DNA from 2 places in the Paenibacillus sp. FSL H7-689 genome. Region 2 is predicted to be linked to the other one. Evidence: predicted binding sites of a transcription regulator. Region 2 holds the regulator's gene; the other holds the start of a gene.
What was found. The regulator Rex, encoded in region 2, represses fermentation and respiration genes when NADH is low (regulators of the CRP and FNR family bind a similar motif). The targets are predictions, from matches to a motif close to TTGTGAAATATTTCACAA.

Region 1 (7,304 bases), on a different contig from region 2:
TTGTATCCGGGTGGTTTGGCAGCAACCAGGATAAAGACAGCAAAGTCATATTGGCAACACTGTGCTCATAACCACTTGCGATAAATGCGTACAGACACCACCAGATGAGAACAAGTTTGGCGATATCTTCTTTGGAGCGAGCTGCCATCCAGATCGCCAGACAGACGAGCCAGTTACAGAGAATGCCTCGGAAGAACAACTCAGACATGGGTGCCGCCATCTTTTTGGCAGAGACAACGAATAACAGATGTTCCGGCGTAGCCGTTTTGAACAGGCCGCTACCGACTATAAGTAGACTTAATAGAATTGCGCCGAGCAGGTTACCAACAAAGACGAGCCCCCAGTTCTTCAGCGTTTCGTTCACTGTGGTTCGGCCTGCCAGTGTACTCATGGTAAAGAACATATTGTTACCTGTAAACAGTTCCGATCCGGCAAAGATAACCAGCGTGAGCGCGAGTCCGAAGGACATACCCATCAACATAGTTTGCAGTGGTGACTGTGCCGCAAGGAGCGGAGCACCAATACTGAAGATCAGAACGATGCCAAGCCCTACATAGGCACCAGCCATCAAGGCAGCAACCATATATCGTGACAGGCTTGCGTTCATTTGATCCCGTTTTTTAACCGCAGCTTCAATAATTCCCTCAACACTTGGTGTATACATCACGGTTTCCCCCATTATTTTGCATCAATCTTTGAACGTTTCGCTATATTTCGATCCAAACCTGGCCGTTCTCTACCTTCACCGGATACATCTGTACTTGACCGTTGTCCGGTGCTTGCACAAGACCTGTAGTCAGGTCGATCTTCCAATCATACAGCGGATCGTACAGATAATGCCCGGACACGATGCCTTCAGCCAGCGGCCCACCCTTAGGGTGGGGGGTGTGATTATCCGCAGCGAAGATGGTACCATCCGATGCACGAAAGACAGCAAGCTGATGGTCCTTAATCTCAACTACTCTTCCGATTCGTGGCAGGAATTCTTCAACTACTCCGGCGGGGAAGTAGGTGCCTGATTGTTTTGTCGTCATCTTAAACCACTCCTTATCTATTTAACATTCTCCAGTATTAATCCTGCAAGCTTGCTTATGGACGAGCCGATACTTCGATGCCATGGAACATTTTGCTTTGGCCTTCCTCATTGCGAATCGCTTTTTGCCAAGGTTCTTCAACATGCTCAAGTGCAAATTCAATCCGCTGCATCAACGCTTTACGTTCCTCAAGGTTATCCACAACAACCGAACGAATATGCTCCAGACCCATGCGTTCCACCCACTCGGAAGTCCGTTCCAGATAGTTACCTGTCTCGCGGTAATATTGCATGATGGCGCCGCACAGTTCAATCAACTCTTCATCCGTTTTCACTTTGCACAGGGAATCAGCAAGTCTTGCTTTAATACCGCCGTTACCACCGATAAAGATCTCCCAGCCGCCGTCGTTACCTACGATACCGATATCTTTGGTACATGCTTCTGCACAGTTCCGCGGACAACCGTTGACAGCATATTTAAACTTGGCTGGCAGATCCAGACGTTCGAATTTACGTTCGATGCGAGCACCCATGGCCATGGAATCCTGTGTACCGAATCGGCAGAATTGGGAACCGACACATGTTTTGACTGTACGCAGCGATTTGGCGTATGCATAACCTGAAGGCATATCCAGTTCTGCCCAGACTTTAGTTAGATCTTCTTTTTTAACACCAATCAAGTCGAGACGCTGACCGCCAGTCACTTTGACTGCTTTCACATCATATTTGACCGAAACGTCAGCGATACGTTTGAGGTCCGCTGGTGTAGTCACCCCGCCGTACATCCGAGGTACAACCGTATACGTTCCATCTTTTTGAATATTCGCGTTCATACGTTCGTTAACAAAACGGGATTCTTTCTCATCTTCGTGTGTGTCTGGTGCAATCATGCCAAGGTAGTAGTTGATCGCCGGACGACATTTGGAACAACCTTCTGGCTGACTCCAACCCAGTACATTCATGACCTCTTTGGTCGTTTGTAATCCTTTTTCACGAATCTCGGCTACAATCTCATCCCGTCCCATGGAAGTACATCCGCATATTCCCTGTTTGGCTCCACTGCTGAAACTGTCTCCAAGTACATATTGCAGAATCTGTTCCACAACCGGTTTACATCCACCGCAAGAGCGTGTTGCACCGGTACAGGCTTTGATTTCATCTACAGTGGTAAGGCCCTGGTTTGTAATGACATCAACAATGGTTCCTTTGGTTACCCCGTTACATCCACAGACGATCTCGTCTTCGGGCATCGTTTCAACAGAGGTTGCTTTCTTATGACCGCCGCAGCCTGTACCCATGAGTGAACCATACAATTCTTCGGTCATTTCGGTTTGATTTTTAATCAGTTTCTGCAATTCGGCAGAATCCGTAATGTCACCGAAGAGAACAGCGCCGACCATTTTATTATCACGAAGCAGAATTTTTTTGTAAGTCCGTTTCCAGTCATCTTTGTGCGAAATGACGGTGTGCTCTGGGCTGTCGATGAATTCACCAGTTGAAAAGACATCTACACCCGAAATTTTCAATTTCGTGGATACAACTGAACCTTCATAAGGAGCGGTCTCCACACCGCAGATATGTTTCGCCAGAATCATACCTTGCTCGAACAATGGGGCAACGAGGCCGTAACATACCCCGCGGTGCTCTGTACATTCCCCGACCGAGTACACATTCTCAAGTGAAGTCTGCATATAGTCATTCACGACAATACCCCGGTTCACTTCCATACCGCTTTCACGGGCTACAGCCGTATTGGGTTTAATGCCTACAGCCATGACCACAAAATCAACATTCAGAACCGTATCATCTGCAAAACGTATCCCTTCAACGCGTTCGCCGCCCAGTAGTTCGGAAGTCTGCGCACCCATCTTGAACCGGATACCCTGACGTTCGAGTTCTGCCTTCAACATGGATGAAGCTTGCGGATCAAGCTGACGCTCCATCAGATCTTCCATCAGATGCACTACGGTAACTTCCATGCCAAGTTGTACCAACCCTTTGGCAGCTTCAAGGCCTAGCAGTCCGCCCCCGATAACGGCCGCTCTTTTATACTGCTTAGCAGCTTCCAGCATGACATTGCAATCGGCGATATCGCGAAAACCAACAACACCCTCTTTGTCATGTCCCGGTACGGGGAGAATGAAGGAGTTGGAGCCTGTTGCAATGATGATTTTGTCATAAGGAACGCGAGTTCCATCTTCAGTCACAACTTCGTGTGTCTCGGCATCGATTCGTGTAACCGTTGTGCCTGTGTGCAGCGTAATGCCGTAATCTTCATACCAGTGAAGGTCGTTCAGCACGATATCGTCCAGTGTTTTGCTTCCTTCCAGTACATAAGACAACATAATGCGGTTGTAGTTAGGATAGGGCTCTGTGCCAAAAACGGTAATATCAAATCGCGTAGTTAATTTTAAAATTTGCTCAACGGTACTAATTCCTGCCATTCCGTTACCTATGATAACGAGTTTCTCTTTTTTTCCGTTCATGTGTGTATGCCTCCTTGGATAGACGCTGTACATTACCAACAATTTTAGTGGTTTATATTTGAAATTATACAAGTAGTTGACGATAGTTTATGTGATTTAATTCACTAATAAAGATAGAAGAGTCATAAATATAATAGTGTGAGCCCCATCACAGAAAGTTATATTTATTTTCATACAAATAAGAAATGCGAACTATTGTTCTTATTTTGTTTTCGTTGTAAAATCGGAACTGGGCCGTATTGTTCCCGATTTCTTCGAAAGGACGTTTTTGCATCATGATGGGAAGATCCCACCTTATTATCGGGACAGGTGTGTCGCTTTCTGTTCTGCAGTTGGCCGGTATGCCAGTGACCGCGCCAGCAGTTACGGTTGCTCTGATTGGTTCTTTATTGCCTGACATTGATGAGCCTAATTCGCTGCTGGTATCCAGAGCCTTGCCTAACAGTCTGATCAGGTTGTTACAGACGATTCTGTTGCCCACAGCTGTATTTGTGTACTTCTATGTTCATGCCAAACCATGGAACCTGTTGCTTGCGATCCTCATTGCGCTTGTGTCATTCCTGCCTTCGCGTTCGCTTCGCAAAGTGTTGATGTTTGCGATTGGACTTGGGCTGGTTTTCTATGGTCACGCGTTCGCACCGTGGAACTTGATTGCAGGCAGTTTGTTAATGCTCTGCACCACACTGACTCATAGGGGACTGACACATACCCTGTACGGAACCGCAATATGGGCGGGCTTGTTGTACAGCACGACCCAGCAGCAGGGACCGGAGATCTGGGTAGCGGGAGGCACGGCATATGCGATGCATCTATTGGCCGATTCACTAACCAATCGGGGTATTCGTCCGTTACCACCGCTCAAGTGGCGCATACGGGTGAATCTGATGAGTACAGGGACCAAGCGTGGGGCCGTTGTAGAGAATGTCTGCATTGTGCTTACTCTTATTCTGGCCTGGATTGCATTCTCACCGCTATTTCTATAGCCATCCAAAAACGCCAGCCCGCATATTGTGGGCTGGCGTTTACAGGTATGCATTTCATAATGAATAAATCGTAATAACTTAGCCAATTCAGGATTGAGAAGGAGAATCAGTCAGGTCGTCAATATCGGAAGAACCAAATACAAATAAAACAACAAGAATGACAATGATCAGTAGTTCAGCGAACCCATTTCCGTCAAAGTCAGACATCACTTCAACCTCATTTCTTGGCGTTTAGGAATTGATTCTCTGTTGGAAAGCCCGTATAACGTCATTCAACGTCATATCGCCACCGATCTCATCGAGGAATTGCACCAGTTTGTCTTGATTCGATGGTGTAATATTTTGTAGCGATTTATACTGCCCAACCAGTTCAACGACCAGTGTAGCTTCTCGAAACAACGTGACCGCATCCACTCTTAACTTCCCACTTACCAGTAATGCTGCAACGATAAGTTCCAGATTTCTTCCTTTAAGGTTGCCATTGAGAAGGGTGTTTGCGGCATTTGTTTTTTTGGAACCTTTATTCGATTTTCCATTCCTTCTCACTGCCATAACAGGTCCCCCGCTGCTTGGTGTTTAATTCATCTTCCGTTATTGTATCTTATGTGTAATTCCCTATAATGTTCGGCCTATTAATCTACGTGTCTAACTGATATCCTTGTGAATATAAAAAAGAGACCTCCCGATGGTTAGGAGGTCTCTTGTCAGCTATTACGCGTTATTAATTATGGTATTCATCGTTGTCCGATCCAGACCTTTGACCAGTTTCACGATCAGTTCTTTGGCTGCATCGTAGTCATCCGTATGAATGATGGAAGAAGAGGTATGGATATAACGTGCGCAGATACCAACAACTATTGATGGTACACCAATGCCACTCAGGTGAACTTGACCTGCATCGGTACCACCTGGTGAGATGAAATACTGCATTTTAATCTGATTGGATGAAGCCGTATCTTGAACATATTCCACCATTCCGCGATGGGTGAACATACCCGGGTCAAAAATACGAAGCAATGCGCCTTCTCCGATATGTCCAAATGACTGTTTGTCACCTGTCATATCATTCGCCGCGCTACAGTCCAGTGCAAAGAAGATATCAGGCTGAATCAGATTGGCCGCCGTACGTGCACCGCGAAGCCCCAGTTCTTCCTGAACCGTTGCACCAGCGTAAAGCGTGTTAGGCAGTTTTTCCTTGTGCAGCGCTTCAACCAGTTCAAGTGCAAGTCCTACGCCGTAACGATTATCCCACGCTTTGGCCATAATTTTTTTCGGGTTCGCCATAGGCGTAAATTCACAGATCGGCACGATCTGCATCCCTGGATGAATGCCCCAGGATTCTGCTTCCGCACGGTTGTCTGCTCCAATATCGAGATACATGGAATTCAGATCCACAGGTTTGTTCCGCTGGGACTCGTCCAGCAAGTGTGCAGGTGTAGAACCTACAACTCCGGTAATCCGACGATCAGGTGTGATGATTTCCAATCGTTGAGACAGTACAGCCTGACTCCACCATCCACCCAGTGGACGGAACTTGATCATACCTGTTTCGGTAATGCCAGTAGTCATGAAACCCACTTCGTCAAAGTGTCCGGCTACCATAACTTTGGGACCGGATTCCTCCCCGCGTAATACACCAAATAGACTCCCCAGGCGATCCTGGACGAACTCATCGGTATAAGCGGAAAGCTTATCTTTCATCCAGCCGCGAAGCTCACGTTCAAAACCGGATGCGGAAGGAAATTCCGTCAACGTACGAAACATATCCATCGTTTTTTCATTCATGTGTCAACAACTCCTCTGTTGGTATGTATTTCAGGTCACAGTAGAACGGCTACCCGCCTGTTGTCCTTTTAAGATGTAGTTCAAAAAGTCTTTTATCTTTTTGAACATGCACTTTAATATGCTGAGGACTTGTTATTTAACCACTGGTCACATTACAGTATGAACCTTGCGCAAGTGATTGTCCATGTTTATGTCACGTATTTAAGGCATATTTTGGGCGCTTACCGTGTCCAAGTTTCATGACTCTATCCGCTGTAGTCGCAGTCCTGATACCACTTCAATGAATATGAATATATGGAGGAGATGTCATCATTTTGTGAAGTTCTTTATTTCAATATTTGTTTGTCTGTCTACAGGAAGGAGCTAAATATCCAATGAAGCCTCCAGAAGAGGGCACGGAAAAAGTACTGTTTATCGTTCTTTTTATCTTGCTCGTGATTGTTCTTCTTTATTTATAGACGTATCTAAAAGTCCTCAGATCCGGCGTATTCCCATCTTGCTTTCACAACATGATCTTGTTGGAAACATATGCTGTCTGTCGCCGGATACATAACCTTCCGATTATTAACAAACAATGAATATAGGATTACACACATTGGCATTCAGCCGTAGCTTTGAACCATTTTCACATAGAGGAGGTCTTGTATCTTGCCAGCTCAATCTGCATCCGGAAGCGAAAAAAAATCATCGTCCCTGTCCATGGATGAAAAGGAGTACAAAAAAGTCGCAAAAAAACATGAGCCGCCTCGTCCAATCCTGAAAAATTGCCTCAAAGCATTTCTGGTTGGGGGTACCGTCTGTTTGATTGGACAGGCCATTCAAGAGGCTTTTATGGCCGGTTTCGACATGACATCGAAGGAAGCTTCCAGTCCTACGGTGGCGGTCATGATTCTCATATCGGTTATTCTAACGTGTCTCGGCGTTTACGATAAAATGGCTCAATGGGCAGGAGCGGGAACGGCTGTACCGGTTACCGGATTTGCCAATTCCATGTGTTCTGCTGCACTGGAACATCGT
Region 2 (10,523 bases):
GGATGTGGTAGAGGTCTTCCGTCAGGTACAGGAGCAGGTTCCTGCCAAACTGTTATTTGTTGGTGAAGGACCTGATTTGCCGAAGATGCAATGGAAAATTAATGATCTCGGGTTGAATGATAAAGTTCATTTCCTTGGCAAACAGGATGACATTGCTCAGGTCATTTCCATGGCAGACGTGTTGATGCTTCCATCGGAGAAGGAAAGTTTCGGACTTGTGGCGCTCGAAGCAATGGCTTGTGGCGTACCCACGATCGGTTCACAGGCCGGAGGAATTCCGGAACTGGTATTACACGGTAAGACGGGATTCTTATCCGCGATCGGGGATACACAATCCATGGCCGAGAACACAATCCGTTTGTTAACAGATGATCGTTTGGCTGCGGAGTTCAGGGAAGCGTGTCTTCAACGCGCACATCACGACTTTTGCAATGATGCCATTCGGCATGAATATGAACAGATTTATTACCGGGTGCTGGGAAGGGAAGTTCCGAACTTGAAGCCGGTTTGCGGTTAATCAATTTGTTTGACGAAATTATACTGTGCATACCACAACAGGCAAGAGAAGAGGTGATGTGTGGTGGTTCAATGGACACAGGTAGATCGTGAAATGGCAATTCAAAGTGAGAATGTACTCACAACATTAAACAAACATGGCTACAAGGCATATTGGGTAGGTGGTTGCGTTCGTGACGAATTGCTGGAACGAGTTGTAGACGATATGGATATCACGACATCTGCTTCTCCTCAGCAAGTCATGGAACTGTTTGACGATTGTATTCCAACAGGTTTGCAACACGGTACGGTTACCGTTCGTTCAGGCGGTTATTATTTTGAAGTGACCACCTTTCGAACAGAATCCGAATATCAGGATAACCGCAGACCTGCTGCGGTTCAATTTGTTCAGGATATCAAGGAAGATTTACAGCGGCGTGACTTCACGATGAACGCTCTTGCTATGGACGTCACTGGGACAATCGTTGACCCGTTTGATGGACAGGCAGATATCAAGGAAGAGCGAGTCAGATGTGTGGGTTCTGCGATGGAACGATTTGGTGAAGATGCACTGCGGATGCTCCGCTGTGTCCGGTTTGCTTCCGTATTTGATTTCAAAATTGCCCATAACACGTGGAAGGGTCTTGTAAGGCAGAAAGACCTGCTTCAACATATAGCAATGGAACGAGTACGCACCGAGATGGTAAAAATGATGTTGGGACCGCATCCTCTAAGAGGATTGGAGCTGTTATTCAGAAGTGATGCGCTTGCGCACATCAAAGCGCCAGTTAGTTCGGCGCGTTTTAACAAGACGTTGTTATCCAATCTGGAACAATTGTCAGGTCAGCATGTGTTGCTTCGTTGGTCACTCATCCTGATTGCTGGCGGTTATAGTAAGGATGAAGCAGATGTATTATTACGTCAGTGGACATTCTCCAATGAACATCGTTCTCGAATAACAGGGGTCCTTCAGGTGGAACAGTTGATTCATACTTCCGTTCAGGAGCAGAAGGATACGGTCAGTCTCCGTTCCGATTGGATCGTTACTGTTCTGGCTTGTGGTGTTCAGGCGGCGGATGATTGGCTTCAAATACAGTCTACACTGCCAGCAGGATGGCGGAATCAATCCGAACAGGCAGAAACGCAGGTTGTTTTGGTTCAAGAACTTGCAGCCCAATGGAGTCAATCGATCCCTGTGCATGACTTAAAAGAGCTGGATATCACAGGGGAACAAGTGTTACAAATGGTGCAGCGCAAAGGCGGGCCTTGGCTGGGTCAACTGATGAAACATTTGTTACGAGAAACAGCGATTGGAACGATAGCGAATCAGCATGAAGCACTAAGTGCAGAAGTGAAGCGGGTGGTTCAAGATGACCAAACATGAAGATCTGTTACATATGTTATTAAATGCAGAAGGACGATTCGTATCGGGTGAAGAGATCAGCCGCAATCTGTCCATCAGTCGGACCGCTGTGTGGAAACATGTGAACAAGTTACGAGACATGGGTTATGAGTTTGAAGCGGTATCCCGCAAAGGATACCGTCTGGTAACGAAGCCGGATAGCATTGACGCTACTGCCCTCCAATTGGCACTGAATACAACCGTATTTGGCCGTAAGGCTGTTTTGTTGACTTCGACCCTGTCTACGCAAGGGGATGTTCTCAAGCTAGCTGAGAAAGGGCAGGCAGAAGGTGCTGTGGTCATTGCGGAAGAACAAACAGGAGGAAGAGGACGTTTCGGTCGACAGTGGTTCTCTCCTCCGGGTAAAGGAATCTGGATGAGTGTCCTGTTACGCCCTGATCTACCACTTCAGCATACGCCGCAGCTAACTTTATTAACAGGAGTGGCTGTATGTCGTGCCGTTCGAGCTTGTTCAGGAGCTGATGCAGGCATCAAATGGCCAAATGATTTATTGATTGATGGGCGCAAGGTATGCGGTATATTGCTTGAATCCACGGTGGAAGATCATGAAGTCAGATATTGTATTGCAGGTATAGGCGTTGACGTGAATTTTGATCCCGAGGATTATCCGGAAGATCTGACCACAATCGCTACTTCGCTCAAGATGGAGACGGGTCAATCCGTTGATCGCACCAAACTAACGGCTGCCATTCTGACGGAGCTTGAACAGTTGTATTATTTGTATCAAAAAGAAGGATTTGGCGTAATTTCAGCCCTATGGGAGGCCCTGTCCGTATCGATGAATCGAGAGATTACAGTGACTAATCCTCATGGTGTCATTGAAGGGAAGGCAATCGGTCTTGACCCTTCTGGAGCACTTATCGTGGAGAAGCACGATGGAGAACATACACTAATCATCTCTGGTGAGATTTCCTGGAAATCATAAACAATTTGTCGAATTTTCACTGGTAAAATGAACATAAGACGTGAAGTTTGAGCAGAACTTTGGTATACTGTGTTCGTGAGGCGATATCGGCTAATGCAGACCGAATTGCACTCCCGTAACAGTAACCTTTGTTCTGCTTTGATGTGTTTTATACAAGCAGACCGCAGTGCAAGAATGAAATACGTTTAAGTGAGTTGTTGGATTCTGCTCTGAGCCGAAGAGGACCGAGACAGAAGGGACGATCGCAAGTGACTCTTTTTTGACTTTTCGGGACTTTTTAGTGGAAAACTAAAAGGTTTTTTTGTTGCGTTTATTTGAAAAGAAGAAAGGAGCCATGAGAGAAAATGGCGAACAAACAAGCGTTGAATATTGTGAAAATGAAAAAATATAAGCAGGATGGTGTGCCGCTTAGTATGATCACGGCTTACGATTATCCAACAGCGCTCCTCGCAGAGGAAGCAGGTATCGATCTGATCCTTGTTGGTGATTCACTCGGCAATGTAGTACTGGGTTATAACTCGACGCTTCCGGTGACCATTGACGACATGGTTTACCACACACGTTCCGTAGTGCGCGGAGCTGAGAAAACATTTATTGTGGCTGATATGCCTTTTATGACCTATCATGGCAGCGTGGATGAGACGCTTAAGGGTGTACGTCGACTGATGCAAGAGGGGCATGCCCATGCGGTTAAAATGGAAGGCGGAGTCGAGATAGCGGACACTGTTAGAGCAGTTGTGCAAGCAGGCGTACCTGTTCTTGGGCATATCGGACTGACACCTCAATCGGTTAATCAGATTGGTGGTTACCGCATTCAGGGCAAGGATGCAGCGGATGCGAAACGTCTGATGGACGAAGCCAAAGCCCTGGAAGCTGCTGGTGCGTTTGGTATTGTGCTTGAACTGGTTACGGAAGAAGTTGCACGGGCGATCTCGGAGGAACTGTCCATCCCTACCATTGGAATTGGAGCAGGTCGAGGCTGTGATGGTCAGGTACTGGTATTCCACGATGTGGTTCAATACGCCTCTCCGTATACGCCCAAACGATTTGTCAAAACCTATGGAGATGTGGGTACATTAATCAGAACGAGCATCGAAGCTTACGTGAAAGAAGTTAAAGATCGTTCGTTCCCGGCCGAAGAGCATGTATTCAATGCTGCGGATGGTGTTCTGGATCAACTGTACGGCGGACAACGCAAGGAGAAGGTGGGGAGTAACTCATGAAAGTATTACGGACAATCGCAGAGTTAAGACAGGAACTAAGCTTGAAGCGTCAAGCGATTCGGTCCAGTGCGTCCGTTGTAGGTCTGGTACCGACAATGGGTTATCTTCATCAAGGTCATGCAAGCTTGATGCAGGCAGCCAGACAACAGAGCGATATCGTGGTATTAAGCATATTCGTTAATCCGATTCAATTTGGCCCTAATGAAGATTTTGACAGTTATCCGCGGGATGAAGCCAGAGATGTGGAAACAGCACGTTCACAAGGAGTGGATATCGTATTTATTCCCTCTGTTGAAGAGATGTATCCACAGGCAACGCAAACGACGGTATCTGTCTCAAAACTGACGGAGCGCCTATGTGGCGCTTCACGTCCAGGACATTTTGACGGAGTAACAACTGTAGTCTCCAAGCTCTTCAACATAGTACAGCCGCAGCGTGCATTTTTTGGAATGAAAGACGCTCAGCAGGTTGCGGTCATTCAACAGATGGTGAATGATTTGAATATGCCTGTAGAGATTGTACCTTGTCCGATTGTTCGCGAAGAGGATGGTCTTGCCCTCAGTTCACGTAATGTCTATCTTAGCGCTGAACAGCGTACACAGGCGTTAGTTCTGTCGAAGGCACTGCGTGCAGCTCAGGATGCCGCAGATACAGGTGCAGCTACAAACGCCGCAGATATCCGTCGTATTCTGCGCGAGCAGATTGCAAGCTCACCGCTTGCCGTTATCGACTACGCCGAGATTCAGGCTTTTCCAAGTCTGGAGCCACTCGCAGATCAGGAGGAAGTTCAAGGACGTGATGATCTGCTCATCGCACTTGCGGTGAAATTCGGAAAAACAAGATTGATTGACAATATAAGGTTGCAAAAATCGGAGGTACTGTCCCATGTTTAGAACACTGATGAAATCCAAAATTCACCGGGCTACGGTAACGGAAGCCAACTTGAACTATGTGGGTAGCATTACCATAGATGAAGACTTGATGGAAACATCCGACTTGATGGAAAACGAAAAAGTGCAAATTGTGAACAACAACAATGGTGCACGTCTGGAAACTTATGTGATTCCAGGACCACGCGGAAGCGGGGTCATATGTCTTAACGGCGCAGCTGCACGTCTGGTGCAGCCTGGAGATAACGTCATTATCATTTCTTACGCCATGATGTCGCAAGAAGAGGCAAATACTCACAAACCAACCGTTGTATTTGTAGATGGACAGAATAAACCTGTACAAACGATGAAGCAGGAAGTCCACGCAACAATTATGTAATCGACTGGTAAGGAGAATGAAATCGGCCCTTGAAGCAAAAAATGAGTACAGGTCACTGCACTAATCCATTTTTTCAAGGGTGGGGATGCAACGATGTTCCAGCATGTTTTCGCAGAAATGAACGACATGTTAGATGAAATTATCAAGAGCTATCCTTCCGCTGAAGGCCTGAACAAACAGGAATTGCTGCAAAAGTGGAACTTGCTTAAGCGGATGAGTGACGGAATGCTGGATGAATGGCTGATGTTTGAAGAAAAGATGAGCCAGGTGAGGGAGCGGGAGATGGATAAGCCTGCTTCCCTTGAACCGGAACAGGAAGCTGTTACCGCTCTGCCTGAACTCCATCTGGAATGTTTCAGTCGAGGTCAGGGCTATTTCAAATTACAGATGTATCCGCAGGCGATCATGCAGTTCTCCCGGGTTGTGACCGACCATCCGGAGAGTGCATTGACTCGTTTTTACCTGGCGCTCGCGTATCTGAATTTGGAACAAATGGCGGAAGCCGGGACACATTTGCAGCAGATCATGTACCTTAAGGGTTCACCTCGCTTAAAAGGGCTTGTATGCAACGCCCTGGGCTGTATTCAAGCCAAGCTTGCGAATCCCGAAGCTGCATGTTCACTCTTTGCACAGGCCCTTCAGTATGACCCGACATTGACCGAACCACTGTACAACATGGAAGCTTGCAGGTTGAACAGGGGAAAATTGCAATATGCTAATCAGCTGACGACCCTTCATTAAGCGGGAATTCGGCGACAAAAAACGGTGTTCCCTCCTTTGGCATAGCGGCGGGGACACCGCTTTTTTGTCAGTTAATTTTCAAATCCCCTTTTTTTTGCTATGCTGTAACATAGACTGGAATGGAAGGGACCGTACATTGCAATGAAATTTGCCGTATTGGATTTCGAAACAACCGGCACGCAGTCCGACGGTGAGATTATACAGGCCGGACTTGCCATCATAGATCATGACTACAGCATAACTCAAATATATAGTTCTTATGTGAACCCTGGTGTACCGATTCCCCCGTTTATTTCGGGGTTGACGGGTATTACCGATGCAGATGTGGCGGACGCTCCTTCACTCGAAGAGATGATGATGGAGATGGTTCCGCTACTTAATGATGTGGTGCTTGTTGGACACAACGTCGCTTTTGATTTTCACTTTTTGCAGAATGCTCTTGACCGTTGCGGTTATTTGCCGTTCACTGGCCGCATTCTGGACACGATTGATTTTCTGAAGATCACATTCCCATCACTGGGTTCTTATCAACTCGGTTATGTGTCTTCCGAATTTGGATTTCAACATGATCGCCCTCACCAGGCAGACAGTGATGCACTGGCGACAGCCTATGTGCTGCTCAAGTGCCTGGATGAGTTAAAGGAATTACCGCTCATAACGATTCAGCGCCTCAGTGACCTGTTTGCACCAGAAGACAGTGACTTGGGCTGGTTCTTGGACGGAATGCGCAGTGAGAAGGAAGCAGAGCCGATTCAGGATCTGGACGGACATACCTATTATCGTCAGCTTGCTCTTAATGTAAGTGATTGGACCGATATTGGTGCACCACGCGATGAGCGGGAGGCTAACCCCCTTGATGGTGTAAGCTTCGAACAGTTTATGGACCAGGTTCGGGAGAACCTGAAGGATACGCTGGATCATTACGAAGAGCGTGAAGCGCAGACTCAGATGTTCAGCAGTGTAAGGCAAGCCCTGGATGAAGAGAAACATCTCTTGATCGAAGCAGGAACAGGCACCGGTAAATCTCTGGGTTATCTCTTGCCTGCTATTTACGAAAGTGTGAAGCAGGAACAGAAAGTTATGGTCAGCACGCATACGATCAATCTGCAGGAGCAATTGAGAGAGCGGGACATTCCGATGCTGACTCAAGTGGTTCCGTTCCCGTTTAAGGCTGCTGTATTCAAAGGACGTGGACATTACCTGTGCCTGCGCAAATTTGAACACAAAATCAATAAACGTGAATTCGCTACACCCAAAGAGGATTATTTCACAGCTGCTCAGATGATTGTCTGGCTCACGCAGACCGAAACCGGAGATGATGAGGAACTTAACCTTAGCGGACGCGGAGGGGACTTCTGGGAGACGGTACAGAGCGAATCCGAGTCCTGTCTGGGAAGATCATGTCCATGGTTCCGCAAATGTTTCTACCATCGTGCCAAACATGAGGCCGGGTTGTCTGATATTGTAATCACCAATCACTCCAAATTATTTACGGATGTGAAAGCCGCGCATCAGCTGCTGCCAGCCTATGAGAGTCTTGTGATCGATGAGGCACATCATCTGGAGGATGTTGCTGGTAAACATCTTGGAATGCATATGAAATATTTCACGTTGGTTCATACACTGACCCGCCTGTTTAAAGACAGTCGTAATGGTCAGCTGCCTATGCTTCGTTCCCAGTTATCCGGGCATGAAAATTCGGTGCAATGGGGCTCCATGGTGGATCAGATGTTCCCGCTGGCTGTTGAGGTCAAGGAACTGTGGGATCGTATGAGCGATGCCTTGTTCGGTTTGTTGCCTGAACGAAGTGATGCTTCACCGGGAGAGACGGGGCAATTTTCACTGCGTCTGAAAGCTTCTCAGAAACCTGCAAAATGGCAGGAGTTGCAGGATCTGGAGAACCAGATCTATGTGACTCTGGGCGATTTGGTTCGCAAAGGGGACAAATTGCTGCTTGAGGTGAAAGAGGATCAGGATGATTATCAATCGGATAGTCTGATCACGGACATTACAGGATTGCTGAAAGATCTGACCACATTGAAGGAGAATCTACGTTTCTTCATGCGTATGGATGATGCCAAAACGGTGTACTGGATGGAAGCCAGCGGTCAGTTCCGAAGTAAATCTCTTCAGCTGTATGCTGTACCTGTAGATGTCAGTGCACAACTTAAGGATTTATTTTTTGATAAAAAGAAAAGTGTTGTACTTACATCGGCTACGCTTTCGGTAGATAAGTCATTCCAGTTCATGATTGAACAACTTGGCTTGCAGGAAGCTTCCGAGAATAATCGGTTGTTAACTTCGATGCTGCCATCACCTTTCAACTATCGCGATCAGGCACTTCTGGTGATTCCGCGTGATTTCCCGAGTGTGAAGGGCAGTGTGGGTGATGCGCACTTTGTTAATATGCTGGTGCGATCACTCGCAGAGACGGCAATTGCCACGCGTGGACGCATGATGGTTCTGTTTACTTCATACAAGATGTTGCGACAGGTCTATGATCCGCTGAAGGAGGCACTGTCTGGTAACGACATCTCGTTGCTTGGGCAAGGCGTGGACAGTGGAAGCCGCTCCAAGCTGACTCGCAGGTTCCAAGATGCCAAAGCTACGGTACTTCTGGGTACAAGCAGCTTCTGGGAGGGTGTAGATATCCCGGGAGAGGCGCTAACCTGTCTCGCTATTGTGCGACTGCCTTTCCAGCCACCGAATCATCCGTTGGTGGAAGCCAAGAGTGAGCTGCTTCAGGAACAGAAGAAAAATCCGTTCATGAAACTGTCCGTGCCGCAAGCGGTCATTCGTTTCAAGCAGGGATTTGGCCGATTGGTGCGTACAGCGAAGGACAGAGGAATTGTCATTGTTTATGATACACGGGTGATTGAAGCGTACTATGGTAAATTCTTTTTATATTCTTTACCTGGTCCCAAAATGGAACACATGCTCACGGAGCAGATGGTTCCACGAATTACCGAGTGGTTGGAAAAACCTGCTAATGAACAAAAATAATGGTTGTTTTGTTCGTTATATCATTGCATGACACTATCGTTTGGCGTTAAACTTTATTAGATATTTCCGTATCCGATTAAAGCAGTTGCACGTAAGAACTTATAACCTAAATTACAAGGAGCATTCTGTATAAAATGTCACGTTTATCTTTGAGTTTATACAGGATGCTCATCTTTTCATCTATTATTTTATCGTGGCCTTGGTAAGGGGGAGCAAGAATGAAATCGGATAAAATTTCGGAAGCGGTGGTACGCCGTCTGCCTGTATACTTGCGTTATTTGAACGAGTTGCATCAGCGTGAGGTGGCTACTGTTTCTTCTCAAGAGCTTGGACAGAGGCTGGATCTGAATCCGGCCCAAATTCGTAAAGACCTGGCTTACTTCGGTGATTTTGGTCGTAAAGGGATCGGGTATGATGTATCTTATTTGATTGAGAAAATTCGTCACATTCTCAAAATCGATCAGCAAATTAATGTAGCTCTGGTAGGCGCGGGTAATCTCGGTCAAGCCTTGTCCAACTACAACGCATATCTAAAAGACAACATGAAGATTGTTGCTGTATTTGATGCATATGGACCGAAGATTGGTAGCCAAATCAACAGTTTGACGGTAAAACCAATGAATGAATTGACGGAAGCGGTTAAAACGGAAAACATCCGTATCGGTATTATCACGGTTCCGGATACGGAAGCCCAAAATGTTGCGGATCAGCTTATTGAATCAGGAATTGAAGCGATCCTTAATTTTGCACCAACAATTCTAAAAACACCGCCGCATATCCGCATTCACCATGCTGACTTTACAACGGATCTGCTTAGTTTGGCCTATTACTTGGAGACTGGAAAGGACGACGAGGAAGATGACAACAAATAGATGGGTAATTCACAACGGCAAATTTGCCGTTAATGAAGGCGGCACAGCATGGAACGTGGTTCAAGGATACATGGTTGTCCAGGATGACAAGATTGTGCATATTGGTGAGACATTGCCGGATGGAGACAAAAATTGTACCAAAGTGGATGGAAAAGGACTGTTCTTCCTGCCGGGTCTGATCAATACGCATGGTCATGCAGCAATGTCGTTGCTCAGAGGGCACGGAGACGATCTTGCGTTGCAAGTATGGTTGCAGGAAAAAATGTGGCCGATGGAAGCGAAAATGACTTCAGAAGATGTATATTGGGGAACTTCCCTGTCGGTGCTTGAAATGTTGAAAGGCGGAACTACAGCTTTCCTGGACATGTACGATCACATGGATCAAGTTGCCAAAGTTGTGGAGCAATCAGGCGTTAGAGCAGCACTGGCACGTGGTGTAATCGGGCTGTGCTCGGAAGAAGAGCAACTGCGGAAGCTGGAGGAGTCGGCAGCGTTTGCACGTGAGTGGAATGGACAGGCAGATGGTCGCATTACAACCGTAATCTCGCCACATGCACCATATACATGCCCTC

Region 1: the regulator Rex is predicted to act here: its motif matches at 3,609-3,626, upstream of nirB (nitrite reductase large subunit NirB).

What each region holds. Positions count from the first base shown of each region.
Region 1 is NZ_ASPU01000055.1:118,811-126,114, reverse strand. Features, by position in the region: gene C170_RS24680 (formate/nitrite transporter family protein) at 1-664, opposite strand, end outside; gene nirD (nitrite reductase small subunit NirD) at 708-1,034, opposite strand; gene nirB (nitrite reductase large subunit NirB) at 1,090-3,519, opposite strand; gene C170_RS24665 (metal-dependent hydrolase) at 3,795-4,502, shown strand; gene C170_RS24660 (hypothetical protein) at 4,734-5,054, opposite strand; gene C170_RS24655 (M42 family metallopeptidase) at 5,214-6,287, opposite strand; gene spoVAC (stage V sporulation protein AC) at 6,936-7,304, shown strand, end outside.
Region 2 is NZ_ASPU01000011.1:44,158-54,680, reverse strand. Features, by position in the region: gene bshA (N-acetyl-alpha-D-glucosaminyl L-malate synthase BshA) at 1-517, shown strand, start outside; gene C170_RS06695 (CCA tRNA nucleotidyltransferase) at 581-1,879, shown strand; gene C170_RS06690 (biotin--[acetyl-CoA-carboxylase] ligase) at 1,866-2,843, shown strand; gene panB (3-methyl-2-oxobutanoate hydroxymethyltransferase) at 3,188-4,066, shown strand; gene panC (pantoate--beta-alanine ligase) at 4,063-4,959, shown strand; gene panD (aspartate 1-decarboxylase) at 4,952-5,335, shown strand; gene C170_RS06670 (tetratricopeptide repeat protein) at 5,429-6,076, shown strand; gene dinG (ATP-dependent DNA helicase DinG) at 6,218-9,079, shown strand; gene C170_RS06660 (redox-sensing transcriptional repressor Rex) at 9,298-9,951, shown strand; gene C170_RS06655 (amidohydrolase) at 9,938-10,523, shown strand, end outside.